Regions from separate parts of the Bacillus pretiosus genome, predicted to be linked through region 1. Evidence: predicted binding sites of a transcription regulator. Region 1 holds the regulator's gene; each other region holds the start of a gene.

Region 1 (7,029 bases):
GTATTGCCAAACTTCGCGGTCTAAGCCCGCTTTAATAATTTCTTCACGTAAAATCGCATCAGATTCACGAACGATTTCTAATTTCTCTTCTGTGATTTCACCTAATACACGAATACCAAGACCAGGGCCTGGGAATGGTTGACGCCATACGATTTCATCAGGAATTCCTAGTTCTGATCCTAATACACGTACTTCATCTTTAAATAACGTGTTTAAAGGCTCAATTAATTTGAACTGCATGTCTTCTGGAAGACCACCAACGTTATGGTGAGATTTAATTGTTTGTGCAGTTGCTGTACCACTTTCAACGATGTCTGTATAAAGTGTACCTTGCGCTAGGAAGTCCATTCCTTGTAATTTAGAAGCTTCATCATCAAATACGTAAATGAATTCATTACCGATGATTTTACGTTTTTGTTCTGGATCTTCTACACCTTTTAACTTGTTCATGAAGCGTTCTTGTGCATCCACTTTAATAACGTTCATGTGGAAGCCTTCGCTGAATGTTTTCATAACGCCTTCTGCTTCACCTTTGCGAAGTAAGCCGTGGTCAACGAAAATACATGTTAATTGATCGCCGATTGCTTTATGAATTAATACTGCTACAACAGAAGAGTCTACACCGCCGCTAAGTGCGCATAGTACTTTTTTGTCTCCAACAGTTTCACGGATTTTCTCTAATTCTACTTCGATAAAGTTCTCCATGTTCCATCCTTCAGAACAACCACATACGCCGAATACGAAGTTTTTAATTAAATCGTTACCGTGCTCAGAATGACGTACTTCTGGGTGGAATTGTACACCGTATAAGTTTTTGTCTTCATTGCTCATACCAGCAATTGGACAAGACTCACTTGTTGCATCTACTACGAATCCTTCAGGTAAACCAGTTACTAAGTCACCATGGCTCATCCATACAACTTGCTCTTCTGGAAGGTTCGCATATAATTTTGATTCGTTCTCTACTTTAAGAACAGCTTTTCCGTACTCACGGTGGTTTGCACGTTCTACTTTCCCACCGAAGTGTTGCGTCATAAGCTGCATACCGTAACAAATACCAAAGATCGGTAATCCTAGTTCAAAGATTTTTTCATCACAATGTAATGCGCCTTCACCGTATACACTATTTGGTCCACCAGAGAAGATAATCCCTTTTGGATTCATTGCTTTAATTTCTTCTGCAGTAATTGTATGTGGATGAAGTTCACTGTATACACCGAACTCACGAATTCGACGTGCTATTAACTGATTGTACTGACTCCCAAAATCTAAAACGATAATTGTATCATGCTGCTTCTTCAAAATAATCACCCCAACGTTAGTTCTCGTATATAAATATTTTTACCAATTAGGCAAAAAGCATTACTAATATAATAAAAAAAGCCAGTCCTCCGCCTCTAGTCTCATAACAAAGAAAAGGCAGGGGTCTGGCTTTATAAAGAAAGATAGTCTTCCGCTCTTTATAAATATAAGACGCACTGCCTTCATAGTCAGGTTGTTTACGGTAACCCGGTAGAGACTCTCAAACCATATCATCGAGGATATATGAAGGATTTTTTTATATTATCTCCCTAGATTCTAACAATGAAGTATCGATATGGTCAAGAGAGAAAGCGACAAAATTCTACAGAAATTAATTTCCTTTTCTAAAAAACATAAAAAAACATCCATTTCTATATAGAAATGGATGTTTTTCGAGCAAACGGAATTACATCATTCCGCCCATACCGCCCATGCCCATGCCGCCCATGTCAGGCATTGCTGGTGCATTTGGTTCTGGCTTGTCAGCAACTACAGCTTCAGTCGTTAAGAACATAGCTGCAACAGATGCTGCGTTTTGAAGTGCAGAACGAGTTACTTTAGCTGGATCTACGATACCAGTTTCAAGCATGTTAACCCACTCGCCAGTAGCTGCGTTGAAACCAACGCCTACTTTTTCGCCTTTTAGACGCTCTACAACTACAGATCCTTCTAGACCAGCGTTGATTGCGATTTGACGAACTGGCTCTTCTAGTGCGCGAAGTACGATGTTGATACCTGTTGCTTCGTCGCCTTCAGCTACGATAGAAGCTACTTTCGTGTATACGTTCATAAGTGAAGTACCACCACCTGCAACGATACCTTCTTCTACTGCTGCACGAGTTGAGTTAAGTGCATCTTCAATGCGAAGTTTGCGCTCTTTTAACTCAGTTTCAGTTGCTGCACCTACTTTAATTACTGCTACGCCACCTGCAAGTTTTGCAAGACGCTCTTGTAATTTTTCACGATCGAATTCAGAAGTAGTTTCTTCTAATTGCGCGCGGATTTGACCGATGCGAGCTTCGATTTGTTGTGAATTTCCGATACCTTCAACTACAGTTGTGTTTTCTTTCGTTACAACAACTTTACCAGCACGTCCTAAAGATTCAATTGTAGCAGATTTTAAGTCACGACCTAATTCTTCAGTGATTACTTCGCCACCAGTTAAGATTGCGATATCTTCTAGCATTGCTTTACGACGGTCACCAAATCCAGGAGCTTTAACAGCTACTACATTGAATGTACCACGAAGTTTGTTCACTACTAATGTAGCTAAAGCTTCGCCTTCTACATCTTCAGCGATGATAAGAAGTGGTTTACCTTGTTGTACCACTTGCTCTAATACTGGTAAGATTTCTTGGATGTTAGAAATCTTCTTATCAGTAATTAAGATGTATGGGTTATCAAGAACTGCTTCCATTTTGTCAGAATCAGTAATCATGTAAGGAGATGCATATCCACGATCAAATTGCATACCTTCTACTACGTCTAATTCTGTTGTAAATCCTTTAGATTCTTCTAAAGTAATAACGCCGTCGTTACCAACGCGCTCCATTGCTTCAGCGATTAATTGACCTACTTCTTCGTCAGCTGCAGAAATAGCAGCTACTTGTGCGATAGAAGATTTGCCTTCGATTGGTTTAGAAATCTCTTTTAATTCTGCAATTGCAGCAGTAACAGCTTTTTCGATACCTTTACGAAGACCCATTGGGTTCGCACCAGCTGTTACGTTTTTAAGACCTTCACGAATCATAGCTTGTGCTAATACAGTTGCAGTTGTTGTTCCGTCACCAGCTACATCATTTGTTTTGCTAGCAACTTCTGCTACTAATTTTGCACCCATGTTTTCGAATGCATCTTCTAATTCGATTTCTTTTGCGATTGTTACACCATCATTTGTAATAAGTGGTGAACCAAATTTTTTCTCAAGTACAACGTTACGACCTTTTGGTCCAAGCGTTACTTTTACTGCGTTTGCAAGAGTGTCGACACCGCGAAGCATCGAACGACGTGCTTCTTCACTAAATTTAATATCTTTTGCCATAATAATTGACCCCCTTGAATTTTTTAAGATTTATATAATTAACCGATAACTGCTAAAATGTCACTTTCACGTAAAATCAAGTAGTCAGTACCTTCATATTTTACTTCAGTACCTGCATATTTTGAGAAGATGATAAGATCACCTGCAGCTACCTCTAGAGCAACACGCTCACCATTTTCAAGCACTCGACCAGTACCTACTGCAATAACTTTACCCTCTTGTGGTTTTTCTTTTGCAGTGTCTGGTAATACAATACCACTTGCTGTTTTTTCTTCTGCTTGAACAAGCTCAATTACAACGCGATCACCTAATGGCTTTAGCATGAACAATAACCTCCTCATTTTGTTATGTAAATTTTATTTATTAGCACTCAAGTCACCCGAGTGCTAACACACTTATAATAATAAATAATCTCAATTTCTTTTGCAAGTAAAAAAATCATAATTTTTTCGCAAATTAAGCTATACACTTTTCTATATAGAGTCCCTCTTCTTCTACCTTTACTATATGAATCGTTGTTTCCCCTACTCGTATGTTACAATATGAAAGGACACCCTAAGTTGTTTTCGCTATACACACAACTTTCTCCTGTCTTCTATTATAATTTCAAATAAGGATTTACGAAAAAAACATAATTTAAGCGAGGTTTATATCGTAGGTAGCATACTTACATGTTATCCTACCTTATCTCATACACTAGAGTTAGAAAGGATGGTTAAACCATTTGAAAAAACAATATTGGTGGGTTATCGTTACATACATTTTAATGCAGTTATCATCCATTGCTGGATTACCACTTCTGCTGAAAACTGGACTTTATGATAACAGGGGATTTACTAGAGAAGAGAAATTTCAACTCATAACTGGCCACTGGGCAATCATTAGCTTCTTTATTGCATTATGTATCGTACTTTGGTTACTTAGAACAGATATTCGTGACAGACGTTTAGATACAATGCGCTCTACTGTTCCAGCTACGATTGGTTGGATTTTTATCGGGTTCTTCCTAGCATTTTTCTCACAAAGTATTGCCGGTATGATAGAAATGCGTGTATTAGGAATTAAACCTGGATCAGAAAATACAGCAAGACTTATGGATATCGCAAAAACGACACCTTGGTTCCTTATCGTTATCTCTATAATAGGACCTATTTTGGAAGAAATCGTATTTAGAAAAATTTTATTTGGTACACTTTATAAGAAGTTTAACTTCTTTATTGCTGCTATCATTAGTTCTCTTGTATTCGCAGCAATTCATTTTGATTTCACTCACTTATTGGTATACACTTCTATGGGACTCGTATTCGCCTTTTTATATGTAAAAACGAAGCGTATTATCGTCCCTATCGCAGCTCATGTTGCAATGAATACATTAGTTGCAGTTGCTCAAGTTTTAATGAGCAATGAACAAATTCAAGAAATGATTAAAGAAGCTGAAAAAATGCAAGGCTTTATCGGAGGATTTTTAGTATGAGGAACTCACCATTGTTCATGGCTGCATTGTACTTCCTTCTAGGATGTATCTTTACACGCTTCGCCATTACGAACGTAACAGATACAATCTGGAATATGTGGACAATACTATTTGCAGTTATGGCAACAATTGATTTTAATTTGGCACTTCGCCTTATCTTAGTTAAATTCACAAAGAAAAAACAATAATAAAACGCAGAGGTCGCTTCCTCTGCGTTTTATTGTGGATAATTCTTTAAAAAGTAAACAAGTGTTTGTAACTCTACCGCTAAATCAATATGGTGAATTCTTATATTATCTGACACATTTAAGCGCGCTGGTGTGAAATTTAAAATACCATGCACGTTCGTTTCTGCCAATCTATCTGCTACAGATTGTGCCACTGTAGCGGGTACTGTTAATATTGCCACTTGTATATCAGTTGATAAACGTTCTTCTAATTCATCTAAATGATATACAGGAATGCCCCCGATTTCTGTCCCGACTTTCTCTTCACTAACATCAAACGCCATTTCAATTTTTGTATTATTGTTTTTCGTGAAATTATAATGTAAGAAAGCGGTCCCTAAATTACCTACTCCAATAAGTGCTACACGTGTTATATCATCTTGGTCGAGTGTTTCACGGAAAAATGATAATAAATAATTTACGTTATATCCATAACCTTTTTTCCCTAACGCTCCAAAATATGAAAAATCTCTTCGAATCGTTGCGGAATCAACTTTTACCGCTTCACTCAATTCGGCTGATGAAACACGTTGCTTACCAGAAAGAGATAAGTTTTGGATAAATCGATAGTATAGAGGCAATCGTTTGGCAGTGGCCTGTGGAATTTTTTGCTGCTCCATATAACCTCTCCTCTCTTCCTACCTTTATTCATATACTTGAATCAAATACAGAAGTTTAGCACTCATGAATTTCCCTGTATAATAAAGAGAAGAAGTATTCTCTCTTTATTTTAAACTATACACTATTTTTAGTATGATTGAGAAATATAAACATGGCAAAGTTAAGAAATTATTTGAGGTGAAAACATTGATTTTATTACAAGTAAACGCGCTTACGAAATTATACGGTGCCGAAACGATTCTTGCAAACATAAAATTGGAAGTTCAAACGAAAGATCGTATCGCATTAGTCGGACGAAATGGGGCCGGAAAATCTACACTATTAAAAATAATAGCTGGTGAGCTATCTCATGATGGTGGCGAAATTATAAAACCAAAAGATGTCTCAATCGGATATTTAGCTCAAAATACCGGGTTAGAAACGTCTTTAACAATTTGGGATGAAATGTTAACCGTCTTTACACACTTGCAGCAAATGGAGACAAAACTTCGAAGGCTAGAGCAAGAGATGGGAAAAGAAGAAAACTTTTCAAACGAGGCTACATATGAAAGATTATTAGCTGATTATGACCAATTGCAATTAGATTATAAAGATCAAGGTGGATATCAATATGAAGCAGATATTCGCTCGATTTTAAGTGGTCTTGGCTTCCCAGTTGAAACGCACCAGACGACGATTTCTACATTAAGCGGTGGACAAAAAACACGATTAGCTCTCGGTAAATTATTATTAACGAAACCAGACCTACTTATTTTGGACGAGCCTACAAACCATTTAGACATCGAAACATTAACATGGCTTGAACAATATTTACAAGGCTATCCTGGCGCAATACTAATCGTTTCCCATGACCGTTATTTCTTAGATAAACTCGTTACACAAGTATATGAAATTTCGAATAAAGAAAGCAGACGATTTGTTGGTAACTACAGTAAATATTTAGACTTAAAATCAGCATTATACGAGCAAGACATGAAACGTTATGAAAAACAACAAGATGAAATCGCTAAGCTTGAGGATTTCGTTCAAAAAAATATAGCGCGCGCATCTACGACAAAACGTGCTCAAAGCCGTCGTAAACAATTAGATAGAATGGAATTATTGACTAGACCATTAGGTGATTCTAAGTCAGCATCCTTCTACTTCGATATCGAAAAACAAAGTGGAAATGATGTTTTACAAGTAAAGGATGCAACTATCGGCTATGATGATGATCCGATTATTGAACATGTAACTATGCGCTTAACTCGCGGGGATAGCGTTGCTTTAGTTGGTCCAAACGGAATTGGAAAATCCACATTATTAAAATCACTTGTGAATAAGTTACCACTATTAAATGGTGATGTTTCTTTCGGATCCAATGT
Region 2 (7,029 bases), 1.8 Mb from region 1:
TTAATGAAGATATGTACTTTTATTTAATTTTATACAAAACAAACGAATAGAGGCTTATACTGTAAGACTTTCCTACCATTAAATTTTAAACTGAAATTTCCGAATAGAAAATAATATTTCGAGAAACATATATTATGATAATTTTCGCAGACTTGAATTAAACTTTTATAAGTACTAACCTATCGGTGAGCAGAAGAAAATTCTGTAAAAAGAAAGGAGAATGCTTTATGATGACCAATTTACAAAAGGAGTTTTTTAAACGACTAAAAATTCCTGCAAAAGAAATAACATTTAATGATTTAGATGAAATTCTCTTGAAAATGGGCTTGATTCTCCCCTATGAAAATCTCGATATTATGGCTGGTACTATTAAAAACATCTCAAAAAATAACTTAGTAGAAAAGTTACTAATTCAAAAACGAGGCGGTCTTTGTTATGAATTAAACTCCTTATTGTATTACTTTTTAATGGATTGTGGGTTTCAAGTATATAAAGTAGCTGGTACTGTTTATGATCTTTACGATAATAAATGGAAACCCGATGATGGTCATGTCATTATCATATTAAATCATAATTATAAAGATTATGTTATAGACGCAGGTTTTGCATCTCATCTACCTCTACATCCCGTCCCTTTTAACGGAGAAGTGATTTCTTCTCAAACGGGAGAATATCGAATTCGCAAACAAACTACCCGAAAAGGTACACACATTTTAGAAATGAGAAAAGGAGCTAACGGGGAATCTACAAATTTCTTGCAATCTGAACCTTCACACGAATGGAAAATAGGCTATGCTTTCACTTTACATCCAATAAATGAGAAAAAAGTGAATAACATTCAAAAAGTGATTGTAGAGCATAAAGAATCGCCTTTTAATAAAGGGGCTATTACTTGTAAATTAACTGATTATGGTCACGTATCATTAACAAATAAAAATTATACAGAAACCTTTAAAGGCACAAAAAATAAACGACCAATAGAATCAAAAGATTATGCTCGCATTCTTCGTGAATCTTTTGGAATAACACAAGAAAAATATGTAGGAAAAACACTAGAAAGAGGATAGTTGACTAGAAGTATTTCATAATAAAGCAGATTCCATATTTAGAATCTGCTTTATTTTATATTTTGTTATAAAGAATTTTTTTGCTGGTATCCTTTAATTTTCAATGATATACTCATCATCATATTTATCGTATTGGAGCCCTGATCCTATTTTTGATTCCGTAACTTGATCTCTTAAAAACGGTGCAGCTTCCATTTTGCTAGTTGCAATTTCAATTCCATATTTTTTCGTTAAATGGGCTAATTCTATTAAAAACCACTCTCTTCGCAATGTAACTGGAATATCCAATGTTCTTCTTTTCATGTATAATAGCACCTCTTTAATTTCATAACTTAATGAACATCACTACATGCACGTGTGAAAACTACCTTTCATCACTAACATCCAATGAAACATTATAGTATATGCATGTCCATTTTAAACGTGCTATTACAAAACAATATTTTAGTTTACATAATCATATTATGTAAGAGTAGAAGAGAAAGGTATATCCCTTCCCTTCTACTCTAGAAACTTAAATTAAGAACATCTTGGTACACCTAAAGCTAAGAATAAACCTGCTACTCCCGCAGTAATCGGTACTTTTAACGTAATAACATCGTCTACTTTCGTTACTAAAAAGAAAGCATTACCTTCTTGTAATATACAAGTTACCAATAATTGGAATTCCATTTACCCCCCTCCTTTCAATCGTTATATTATAATTTATGAATTATCTTTAAAAATGTAATAGGGAATATATCCATTTTTCCTTATATATGAAATAAATGTTTGTAAGTCTATTAAAAATACTAATTTTCTAAATTTATATAAATCGTGTAATATCCAATAAGTTCCTATATAATCAATAGTGAAAATCTTACAAATGGAGGTATAAAAATGGCGATTTTGAGTAATATTGGTGCAGCTTTATTTTTTATTGCTTTTATTCTTTTAATACTATGTATCATTTCATTCTTTAAGAAAAATGGAAAAGCAAAACAATATGGTCGTCCTACTGTTATTCTTTTTATGATTTCAATTCTCTTAACAGGAATGGGCACTACAAAATCTGAACACCCAGTCATCGATTTTTTTGCTACTTTAAGTTTAATTTTATTTATTTTTTTCCTTGTTCTAGCAATCTTATCCGTAATTAAAAAGACAGGTGTAGCAAAAAAACAATTTATAATCACTGCTATTTTATTTGTCATTTTTGGTGCGTTATCAAGTATTTCAAACCCTTCTTCTGAAAAGACGGCAGCTACTAGTAAAAAAGTTGCATCTAACAATGCAGAACAAAAAGATAGCGACAAAAAAGATGAAGCAGCAAAGAAAGAAGCAGATGAAAAAACTCAAAAGCAAGAAGATGAGAAGCGTCAAGCGGAAGAACAAGCTCGTAAGCAAGAGGATGAAAAACGCCAAGCCGAAGAGCAAGCTCGCAAGCAACAAGAAGAGCAAAAACGTCTCGCTGATGAACAAGCTCGTAAACAACAAGAGGAACAAAAACGCCAGGCTGATGAGCAAGCTCGTAAACAACAAGAAGAGCAAAAACGTCTCGCTGATGAACAAGCTCGTAAGCAACAAGAAGAGCAAAAACGCATAGCTGATGAGCAAGCTCGTAAGCAACAAGAGGAACAGAAAAAAGCACAGCAAGCTCAAACACAACCTGCTGCAAGTAACAATAGTAATGTAACTTACGCAAATTGTGCCGCAGTTAGAAGTGCTGGGAAAGCTCCTTTATATAGAGACCAACCAGGTTATAGCTCTAAACTTGATCGTGATGGTGATGGAGTTGCATGTGAAAAATAGTATAAAAAAAGAAGCTTCTAGTAAGCTTCTTTTTTTATCAAATAGTATTGCGACTAATTACCTCCTCTCTCTCTTCCATTTATAACACTCCTATTATTCTCAAAACAGACACATAATAAGTGATTTCAATCACCACATTGTTTTTCATTCATCGCTATTCTTAATTTAGATATTACATTTAAACTTTATGGAGGCATTCATATGGAACATACATTTACTGAAACTTCAATTGTTGGTGAGATTGTTACGCAATTTCCGAAAGCTAGTGATCTTTTTAAATCGTATAGAATAGATTTTTGTTGTGGTGGTAATAAGCCGCTTATTGATGCAATTCATGAAAGAAATTTACCGGCTTCTGAAGTAATTACAAAGTTAAATACACTTTATCATAATACGAAACGATTAAATGAATCTGAAATTGATTGGAAAAATGCTTCTTATCGTGAATTGATTGATTATGTAATTAATAAGCATCATCGTTATTTAAATGAAGAATTACCGCAGTTAAGTCCATATGTGACGAAAGTATTACGTGTTCATGGAGTAAATCAGCCTCATTTAGCTCAAATTCATAAGCTATTTCATGAACTTAAAATGGAATTAGAACAGCATTTAATTAAAGAAGAAACGGAAGATTTTCCCTTAATTTTAGAATTTGAACAAAATCCAACTGATGAAAACTATGAAAAGTTAAGCAAGGTAGTAGATGAGTTGGAAAATGAACATAGCCACGCCGGAAATATTATAAAAGAACTTCGTAAAGTGACAAATGACTTTACTCCTCCAGAAGGAGCTTGCGGCACTTATCGACTTGTTTATCAACGCCTTGAAGCGCTAGAGTCTGATTTATTTGAGCATATTCATTTAGAAAATAATATTTTATTTCCGCGTGCCATTACAAGAGCATAAATCAAGTGCAGGACATGAGTGTAAATACTTATGTCCTGCTTTTTCATTTTGCGAAAAATATCCACGCCCCCCTCAAACAAATCCGAATTTTAACAATTTGTGAATCATTATATAAGTGTGATAAATATCACATCTCCCCCTTTTTTAATTTTCTATAATAAAAATATAATCCTTTGTTCAATATTTCACATAAAAAGGGGAAACAAAAATGAAAAAACGTTTAGTTATGATCGGAAATGGTATGGCTGGCATACGCTGTATGGAAGAAATATTAAAACATGATAGTGATTCCTATGAGATTACTATTTTTGGAGATGAACCGCATCCAAACTACAACCGTATTATGCTCTCTCATGTTTTACAAGGCAAAACAAATATGCAAGATATCATTATGAATGAATATAGTTGGTACGATGAAAACGAAATAACTTTGTATACAAACGAAAGAGTTCAAAGTATTAACCGAGAAGAAAAAATTATTATTACAGAAAAGAATCGTACTCTTACATATGACAAGCTCATTATTGCAACAGGTTCTAGTGCTTTTATTTTACCTGTTGAAGGTTCCACACTTCCCGGTGTAACAGGATTTCGAACTATTGAAGATACACAATTTATGATAGATACCACTAAAGAAAAGAAAAAGGCCGTTGTCATTGGTGGCGGGTTACTCGGTTTAGAAGCCGCAAGAGGTCTAATTGACTTAGGAATGGACGTACATGTTGTTCATTTAATGCCTAACTTAATGGAGCAACAACTAGATACGAAAGCAGCTTCTCTTCTGCGTGAAGATTTAGAAGCACAAGGCATGAAGTTTTTAATGGAAAAGAAAACTGTAAAAATTCTTGGTACAGACTATGTTGAGGGCATTCAATTTGAAGATGGTGAAGTTGTAGATTGTGATTTAATCGTAATGGCTGTCGGAATACGACCAAATACGAAAATAGCAAGAGGTGCTGGTCTCATTGTCAATCGCGGCATTGTAGTCAATGACTATATGCTAACAAATGATGAATCCATTTATGCAGTTGGCGAATGTGCAGAGCATGACGGTATCGCTTATGGACTTGTTGCTCCTCTTTATGAACAAGGGGCAATATTAGCGAAACATATAACAAATTTACAAACGAATGGATATACGGGCAGTATCGTCGGTACACAATTAAAAGTTGCTGGTTGTGATTTATTCTCTGCTGGTCAAATATATGAAGATGATCAGACGAAAGCAATATCGATCTTTGATGAATGTAAACGTTCCTATAAAAAAGTATTAATTCGCGACAATAAAGTCGTTGGTATCGTTTTATATGGTGACACAGCTGATGGTACACGCCTCTTTAGCATGTTAAAGAAAGAAGAAGATATACAAGAATATACACCAGCTTCCATTCTTCACAAAGCTGGTGAAGAAAGTGAACTTGACATTGCTACAATGAGTGCGGATGACACGATTTGTGGATGTAATGGTGTTACGAAAGGTACAATCGTTCATGCCATTTTAGAACAAGAGTTAACTACTTTTGAAGAAGTAAAAGGCTGCACGAAAGCAGCAGGATCTTGTGGTAAATGTCGTCCGCTTGTGGAACAAGTTTTATCTCATACACTCGGAGATGCTTTTGATGCTTCTGCGCAGTCTGCTGGTATGTGCGGATGTACAACTTTATCACGTGATGAAGTCGTAGCAGCCATTCACGAGAAAGGTTTAAAATCTCCAAAAGAAGTACGAAATGTTCTTGGTTTTGTACATGAAGATGGCTGTTCGAAATGTCGTCCTGCTTTGAACTACTATTTACGTATGGCGATTCCAGAAGAATATGAAGATGATAAAGCGTCCCGCTTCGTTAATGAAAGAATGAACGGTAACATTCAGCACGATGGTACATTCTCTGTTATTCCACGTATGTACGGAGGCGTTACAACAGCAGATGATTTAATGAAAATTGCTGAAGTTGCGAAAAAATATGATGTTCCTCTTGTGAAAATTACAGGTGCGAGCCGAATTGGCTTATACGGTGTTAAGAAACAAGATTTACCTAACGTATGGGCTGACTTACATATGACTTCGGGGTATGCGTATTCAAAATCGCTTCGTAATGTAAAATCATGTGTTGGTTCTCGCTTCTGCCGTTTCGGTACGAAAGATTCATTAGGACTTGGTATGCTCCTTGAACAATCATTAGAAATGGTAGATACACCCCATAAAATGAAGATGGGTGTAACGGGTTGTCCGCGTAACTGTGCGGAAGTACTGACGAAAGATTTTGGAGTTGTTTGTGTCGAAAATGGATACCAACTTTATATTGGCGGAAATGGTGGTACAGAAGTACGCGAAGCTGATTTTGTAATGATTGTCTCTACTGAAGATGATGTCCTTCGCATCGCTACAGCTTACATGCAATATTATCGTGAAACTGGTATTTACGGAGAGCGTACTGCCTACTGGACAGAACGATTAGGCTTCGATCACATAAAAGAAATACTGCAAGATGTAAATATGGTCACTAAGTTAAATGAACGTTTCCAAACAGCTCGTGGCACATATAAAGAAGCTTGGGGACAAGCACTGGAAACGAAATCATTAAAAGCGATGTATGAAGTAGAAACTGTGAAATAAGGAGCTGTGATCTATATGATACAAACGAAAGAAAAAATAAAAGTTATGCGTGCAGAAGATCTTCCTATTCAAATCGGTAAAGAGGTACAAATGAAAGGTATGTCTATCGCCCTATTCCGCCTTTCAAATGGCGATATTCAAGCTGTAGAAAATCGTTGTCCTCATAAAAACGGACCATTAGCCGAAGGAATTGTATCTGGTGAATTCGTTTTTTGTCCACTGCATGATTGGAAAATTTCATTACTAACAGGTGAAGTTCAAAAACCTGATGACGGCTGTATTCAAACATACGAAGTAGAAGTTATTGATGGTGACATTTATTTATACATGTAATTTTCGAAAGGAAGCCTCCTCTGGCTTCCTTTTAAATAAAAATTGATGAGGTGCGATGATGAACGGATATGTATATTTAGTTGGTGCAGGACCAGGTGATGAAGGGCTTATTACAAAGAAAGCAATAGATTGTTTAAAGCGTGCAGATATCGTTTTATATGACCGTTTATTAAACCCTTTCTTTCTTAGTTATACAAAAGAAACATGTGAACTTATTTATTGCGGAAAAATACCAAAGAATCATACTATGCGACAAGAAATGATTAACGCCCACCTCCTTCAATTTGCGAAAGAAGGAAAAATCGTTGTCCGCTT
Region 3 (7,029 bases), 720 kb from region 1:
TTGAATTACTATAAAAAAAGTGGAAGCGGCTCGCTCAAAATGAGACGCCGCCAATACAAAGAATGGAAGCAACAAAGGTTTATAAAAAATAAAATTGAGAGCCAGCTTCTTTCAAAAAGAAAGAAGCTGCTTATGAAAATATGAAGGAGGAAATTTTCATGGAAAAAACAGTAGGAAATGCGGTTAAAGGCGGTAGCTTTTTAGTTGATGAGATTACGATTGATCAAGTGTTTACGCCAGAGGATTTTTCATCTGAGCATAAAATGATTGCAAAAACGACAGAGGACTTTATCGTAAATGAAGTTCTTCCAGAGCTTGAATATTTAGAGCAACACGAGTTTGATCGTTCTGTTCGTCTTTTAAAAGAAGCTGGGGAACTTGGTTTATTAGGCGCTGACGTACCAGAAGAGTACGGCGGAATTGGCCTTGATAAAGTAAGCTCAGCGTTAATCGCAGAGAAATTCTCGCGCGCTGGTGGTTTTGCAATTACTCACGGTGCTCACGTAGGTATCGGATCATTACCAATCGTGTTATTCGGTAATGAAGAGCAAAAGAAAAAGTATTTACCATTACTTGCAACTGGTGAAAAATTAGCGGCATACGCATTAACAGAGCCAGGTTCAGGGTCTGATGCATTAGGTGCGAAAACAACTGCACGTTTAAATGCAGAAGGTACACATTACGTATTAAATGGTGAAAAACAATGGATTACAAACTCTGCATTCGCTGACGTATTTATCGTATATGCAAAAATTGATGGAGAGCACTTCTCAGCATTTATCGTAGAGAAAGAATATGCTGGCGTATCTACAAGCCCAGAAGAAAAGAAAATGGGTATTAAATGTTCTTCAACTCGTACGTTAATTTTAGAAGATGCATTAGTACCGAAAGAAAACTTACTTGGTGAAATCGGTAAAGGTCATATTATCGCGTTCAACATTTTAAATATCGGCCGTTATAAATTAGGTGTTGGTACAGTTGGATCTGCGAAACGTGCAGTAGAAATTTCAGCACAATATGCAAACCAACGTCAACAGTTCAAACAACCAATCGCTCGCTTCCCATTAATTCAAGAGAAACTTGCGAATATGGCAGCGAAAACATATGCAGCTGAAAGCTCTGTATACCGTACAGTAGGTTTATTCGAAAGCCGCATGAGCACATTATCTGAAGAGGAAGTAAAGGACGGTAAAGCAGTAGCAGCTTCTATCGCTGAATATGCAATCGAGTGTTCTTTAAATAAAGTATTCGGTTCTGAAGTACTAGATTATACAGTTGATGAAGGTGTTCAAATTCACGGTGGTTACGGATTTATGGCAGAGTATGAGATTGAAAGAATGTACCGCGATTCTCGTATTAACCGTATTTTCGAAGGAACGAACGAAATTAACCGCCTAATCGTACCAGGTACGTTCTTACGTAAAGCGATGAAAGGTGAATTACCACTTCTTCAAAAAGCACAAAAATTACAAGAAGAGTTAATGATGATGATGCCAGAAGAAGTAGGCGATGAGCCATTAGCACTTCAAAAATATTTAGTAACTAACGCGAAGAAAATCGGCTTAATGGTAGCTGGATTAGCTGCTCAAAAATACGGTAAAGCATTAGATAAAGAGCAAGAAATTCTTGTGAATATCGCTGACATCGTAAGCAACCTATACGCAATGGAGTCAGCTGTTCTTCGTACAGAAAAGGCAATTAAAACAACTGGTCTTGAAAAGAATAAACAAAAAGTGTTATACACTGAAGTATTCTGCCAAGAAGCGTTCAACGAAATCGAAGCAGATGCGAAAGAAACACTTATCGCAGTTGAAAACGGCGACATGCTGCGCATGATGTTATCATCATTACGTAAATTAACTCGCCACACACCACTTAACGTAATTCCGAAGAAACGTGAAATCGCTGCGAAAATTTTAGAAGATGAGCGTTACACAGTTTAATAGCTGTAAAGAAAAGTAGTCGTATAAACGGCTACTTTTCTTTTTTTTTTGCAAAAATGAAAATTTTAGTGACAAAAAACTAATACCATTAGTATAATGAAACTAATGGTATTAGTTTTCGTGAAAAGGGAGCTGGAAATATGAGAGTGATACATGAAAAAACGGTATATCAATTGTCATTTTTGCCAAGAGTGTTTCCTGTGAATTGTTACTTTGTCGAGGAAGAAGATGGTTTAACTTTAATTGATGCGGCTTTGCCATATAGCGCAAAAGGTATTTTACAGGCGGCTGAAAAAATAGGGAAACCAATTACGAATATTGTATTAACACATGCGCATGATGATCACATCGGTGCATTAGACGCATTAAAGGAAGTGCTTTCTAATGTTCCAGTCTATATTTCTAAGCGGGACGCAAAGCTTTTAGAAGGAGATACGACGTTACAAAAGGATGAACCGAATATACCGATAAAAGGCGGTGTACCTAAAAAGGTAAAAACGGTACCTGATGTTTTATTGGAAGATGGCGACCGAGTTGGATCGCTTCTTGCGATTATGACGCCGGGACATACGCCAGGCTCCATGTCGCTTCTTGATGTACGAAATAAAGCTCTTATTGTCGGGGATGCCTTCCAAACAAGAGGAGGTATGGCTGTTTCGGGACAAATGAAATTTTGGTTTCCGTTTCCTGCAATGGCAACGTGGAGCAAAGAAATATCATTACAAAGTGCAGAGAAGCTAAGCGAATATGAGCCTTCCTTACTTGCGGCAGGACATGGGAAAATGATAAAGAATCCAGGTACTGTCATAAAACATGCTATTAAGGAAGCTAAGCGGAATATAGAAAGTAGAAAAGAGGGTTAATTTATGTCACCAAGAATCGGACTTACATTACAGAAAATTGTAGAAACAGCAGCAGAAATTGCAGATACAAATGGAATACAAGAAGTAACGTTAGCTTCATTAGCGCAAACATTAGGGGTACGTTCCCCCTCGCTATACAATCATGTGAAAGGTTTACAAGATGTACGGAAAAATCTTGGCATTTACGGAATCAAACAGCTGTATAACAGACTGGAAGAAGCGGCCGAGGGTAAACGGATGGATGAAGCAATTCATGCTTTGGGAGAAGCGTATGTAGCATTCGTACGCAAACATCCTGGACTGTATGAAGCAACTTTTTTACGAGATGAAGAAGTAAGAAAAGCAGGTGACGGAATTGTAAAGCTTTGTCTTCATGTTTTACAACAATACGGCTTAGAAGGAGAGAATGCACTTCATGCGACGCGTGGATTCAGAAGTATTTGTCACGGGTTTGCGTCGATTGAACAGCAAGGGGGATTTGGTCTACCGTTAGATTTGGATATAAGTTTACATGTATTATTGGAAACGTTTATTAAAGGATTACATGTAATAAAAGATTGAATAAGAAGAGAGACAGTCAGCAACCTTAGGAGAAATTCTAAGGTTTTTTAGTGTATATGATTTCAAAAGAACAGAATACTAAAGGAGAATGTATGAAGAAAGGTAGGAGTATTCTATGCAAAATTTAACAGAGCTTGAAGTAGAAAACTTACGCCATTTAATTGGTGGACATGCAACAATTATTAATAAGTTAGACCAGTACGCACAGGCTTGTACAGATCCACAACTGAAACAAATGCTACAAAAGGATGCACAAGATGCACGAAATACGAAACAGCAATTGATGACTTTTCTAGGATAGGAGGAAGCGACAGATGAATGAAAAAGATATGGTAAATGATTATTTAGCAGGATTGAATGCAAGTTTAACAAGTTATGCAAATTATATTTCTCAGTCTGATAATGAACAGTTACATCAAACGTTAATCCAAATTCGTAATCAGGATGAGATGCGTCAACGTAATATGTATGAGTACGCAAAGCAAAAGAGTTATTATAAGCCAGCTGCACCTGCTAACCCAATGGTTGTACAGCAATTAAAAGGTCAATTAAGTGCGGAATAATGGGATGAAGAAACGAGCGAATGAAGTCGCTCGTTTTTTTGTTTTGGGCATGTCAATAAATATATAATAAATATTTTTTAAGTTGTAACAAATATGACGAAAATGGAATATAACAATTCACAAAAAGGACAAAAGTTTGCTCAATATTTCACAAAGTATCCATGGTTTATATCGTGGGAATCTATATAATGAGGAGTGTAAAGAACAAAAGAAATAGATTATATGATCAATTAGGAGAGATTGCTATGAAAAGAAATACAAGAAAAATTGCAATTATCGGTACTGGATTAGTTGGATCAAGTTGTGCATATTCCATTGTAAATCAAGGCATTTGCGAAGAACTATTATTAATTGATATAAATCATGAACGTGCAGTTGGGGAAGCAATGGATTTATCACACTGCATTAACTTTACAAATACAAGAACAAAAGTATATGCAGGAAGCTATGAAGACTGCAAAGATATGGACATCGTTATTATTACAGCAGGACCAGCACCAAAACCTGGACAAAGTCGCTTAGATACTTTAGGAGCGAGTGCGAAGATTATGGAAAGTATTGTTGGCGGCGTAATGGAAAGTGGATTTGATGGTATTTTCTTACTTGCATCGAACCCAGTTGATATTATTACATATCAAGTGTGGAAATTATCTGGATTACCTAGAAATCGTGTGATCGGTACTGGTACATCACTAGATTCTTCTCGCTTAAGAACAATTTTATCTGAAATGTTACATGTAGATCCTCGTAGTATTCATGGGTATTCTCTAGGAGAACATGGTGATTCTCAAATGGTTGCTTGGTCTCACGTAACTGTTGGCGGAAAGCCGATTCTACAAATTTTAGAAGAGAAAAAAGACCGATTTGGTGAAATAGATTTAGATGAAATTGTTGAGAAGACTGCAAAAGCTGGATGGGAAATTTATAAACGAAAAGGTACTACTTATTACGGAATCGGAAATTCTCTAGCATATATTGCGAGCTCAATCTTTAACGATGATTACCGTGTCATTGCTGTATCAGCTATTTTAGATGGGGAGTACGGTGAGTATGATATTTGTACAGGAGTGCCAGCTATTATTACTAGAGATGGTATAAAAGAAATTGTAGAACTAAACTTAACAGAGGATGAAGAATCTCGATTCGCAAAATCAAACGATATTTTACGTGATTATATGAAAACAATTGGTTACTAACTTATAGGAGAAGGTGAAACAAATGAAGGAATATATAATGTCTCGTGTATTTAAAGCATCTGCTGGAATCGCACAAGGTATTTTCGTATCCCTTGGAATTGGTTTACTAATCGAAAATATAGGAAGAATTGTTGATATTCCATTGCTTATTACAATCGGAGTTGTTGCAAAATCGCTTATGGCACCAGCCATTGGTGCCGGAATTGCCTTTATGCTCGGTGCAAATGGTCTTGTAATCTTCTCGGCTATGGTAGCTGGAGCGATTGGTGCTGGATCCATTTCAATTACTGAAGCAGGTCTAATTATTAAAACAGGTGAGCCAATCGGTGCATTATTAACAGCAACTTTAGCTGTATATATTGGTAAACGTTTAAGTGGAAAAACTGCGTTAGATATGATGCTCGTTCCATTTGCGGCAATATTAGGTTCTGGTTTAGTTGGTATTTGGTTGTCTCATAATATTACTCCTGTGTTAAATACAATTGGAGCATTCATTAAAGATAGCTCAGCTGGTAGCCCGTTCATCGCTTCTATTGTTATTGCAGTCGTTTGGGGACTATTACTTATCTCTCCAGCTTCATCAGCTGCGTTAGCGATCGCACTTAGCTTAGACGGTGTTGCAGGTGGTGCTGCTCTTGCAGGCTGCGTTGCTCAGTTTATCGGATTCTCTGTAATCTCAGCGAAAGAAAATAATTTAGGCGGCATATTAGCTCAAGCGCTTTGTACTCCGAAAGTACAGTTGCCAAATATCACTAAAAATCCAATGATTCTCGTCCCAACTGTCGTCGCCAGTGCTATAGTTGGTCCAGTATCCGCATTAATTTTCCAACTAGAAGCAGGAAAAGAAATTGCAGGTCTTGGATTAAGTTCTCTTATCGCACCAATTAATTTAATTTCTAGCGAAGGATGGGAAGTTGTCCCAGCGATGGTAATCACTTATATCATCATTCCGGTAGCTGTTTCTTATATACTTTACATTGCTCTTAAAAAAGCAGGTCGTATTCACTCTGGTGATATGACTGTACCGCAATCTTAAATTGAAAATCTCCTTTTATATAGAGAAAAGCAGACTGGAAGCCACAGTCTGCTTTTTACATTTTGTGATTTTGTTTTACTGGAACACGTACAGTTTCTTTTGCTAATAAAAGCTGAACGCCGAAGTAAAGTATGCTTGCAAGCGTCATTCCAGAAATGGCGTCTACAAATGCGTGTTGCTTCGTAAATAGCGTTGATAAAATAATAAGCGTACCGAAGAAGGTAAGAATATAATATTCAAAAGCATGTTGTTCTCTACGTTTAAAGGCAGCTAGCATAATCACAAAGGTAGTAAGAACGTGAATGCTAGGGAAACAGTTTACCGGTTGGTCGATACTATAAATATAGCGGACTAGTTCGGAAAATACGTCGGATCCAACGACTGTTGGACGTGGTACAGTTGTCTGCCAAAAATAATAAATAGAAAAACAAGCAAGTTTTCCAAGAATTATACTACTTAAAGTGACATAATATTGTTTTCGATTCGCAAAGCAATAATAAATAAGTGCGCCGTATAAGTAAGGAAACCAAAGTAAATAAGGAATAATAAATGCTTTCACAAATGGAATCCAATCATCTACTACAGTTGTGACATCTACTGCGTGTACAGTAGATTTATTTAATACATCGTAAAGGGGACTTACGAGTACGAGTAGAAGTATATAACTTAACGGAAGAAAAGATGAAAGTTTAAATTTCTTCATGATAATCTCCTATGTTTAGTAATGTAAATAAATTCAATTGATTATAATATAGAAACGTCATTTGAGCTATCGATTTTACTTACATTTTCTTGAATTCACCTTACGTTTTTGTCACTTGACTTAAAAGAAGGGGAGGGTGCTAAATGAAGCGTTTATCGTATTTC

What was found. Region 1 encodes Rex, which represses fermentation and respiration genes when NADH is low (regulators of the CRP and FNR family bind a similar motif). Its sites were predicted from a motif close to TTGTGAAATATTTCACAA; they were not measured.
Region 2: a site for Rex is predicted at 3,941-3,958, ahead of nirB (NADPH-nitrite reductase large subunit). Genes of this name have one in related genera too.
Region 3: a site for Rex is predicted at 4,067-4,084, ahead of ACU8YW_RS24930 (L-lactate dehydrogenase). Genes of this name have one in related genera too.

The regions. Positions count from the first base shown of each region.
Region 1 covers NZ_CM129593.1:257,371-264,399, reverse strand. The annotation lists gene guaA (glutamine-hydrolyzing GMP synthase) at 1-1,302, opposite strand, end outside; purine riboswitch at 1,468-1,569, opposite strand; gene groL (chaperonin GroEL) at 1,709-3,343, opposite strand; gene groES (co-chaperone GroES) at 3,382-3,666, opposite strand; gene ACU8YW_RS01520 (CPBP family intramembrane glutamic endopeptidase) at 4,068-4,817, shown strand; gene ACU8YW_RS01515 (YdiK family protein) at 4,814-5,005, shown strand; gene ACU8YW_RS01510 (redox-sensing transcriptional repressor Rex) at 5,035-5,664, opposite strand; gene ACU8YW_RS01505 (ABC-F family ATP-binding cassette domain-containing protein) at 5,852-7,029, shown strand, end outside.
Region 2 covers NZ_CM129593.1:2,014,026-2,021,054, reverse strand. The annotation lists gene ACU8YW_RS10505 (arylamine N-acetyltransferase family protein) at 228-1,067, shown strand; gene ACU8YW_RS10500 (hypothetical protein) at 1,161-1,370, opposite strand; gene exsG (exosporium protein ExsG) at 1,587-1,739, opposite strand; gene ACU8YW_RS10490 (excalibur calcium-binding domain-containing protein) at 1,947-2,858, shown strand; gene ric (iron-sulfur cluster repair di-iron protein) at 3,060-3,767, shown strand; gene nirB (NADPH-nitrite reductase large subunit) at 3,976-6,381, shown strand; gene nirD (nitrite reductase small subunit NirD) at 6,397-6,714, shown strand; gene ACU8YW_RS10470 (uroporphyrin-III C-methyltransferase) at 6,773-7,029, shown strand, end outside.
Region 3 covers NZ_CM129593.1:4,791,944-4,798,972, reverse strand. The annotation lists gene ACU8YW_RS24960 (acetyl-CoA C-acetyltransferase) at 1-14, shown strand, start outside; gene ACU8YW_RS24955 (acyl-CoA dehydrogenase FadE) at 159-1,943, shown strand; gene ACU8YW_RS24950 (MBL fold metallo-hydrolase) at 2,084-2,806, shown strand; gene ACU8YW_RS24945 (TetR/AcrR family transcriptional regulator) at 2,810-3,367, shown strand; gene ACU8YW_RS24940 (hypothetical protein) at 3,483-3,668, shown strand; gene ACU8YW_RS24935 (spore coat protein) at 3,682-3,930, shown strand; gene ACU8YW_RS24930 (L-lactate dehydrogenase) at 4,176-5,126, shown strand; gene ACU8YW_RS24925 (PTS sugar transporter subunit IIC) at 5,149-6,162, shown strand; gene ACU8YW_RS24920 (phosphatase PAP2 family protein) at 6,218-6,865, opposite strand; gene ACU8YW_RS24915 (hypothetical protein) at 7,009-7,029, shown strand, end outside.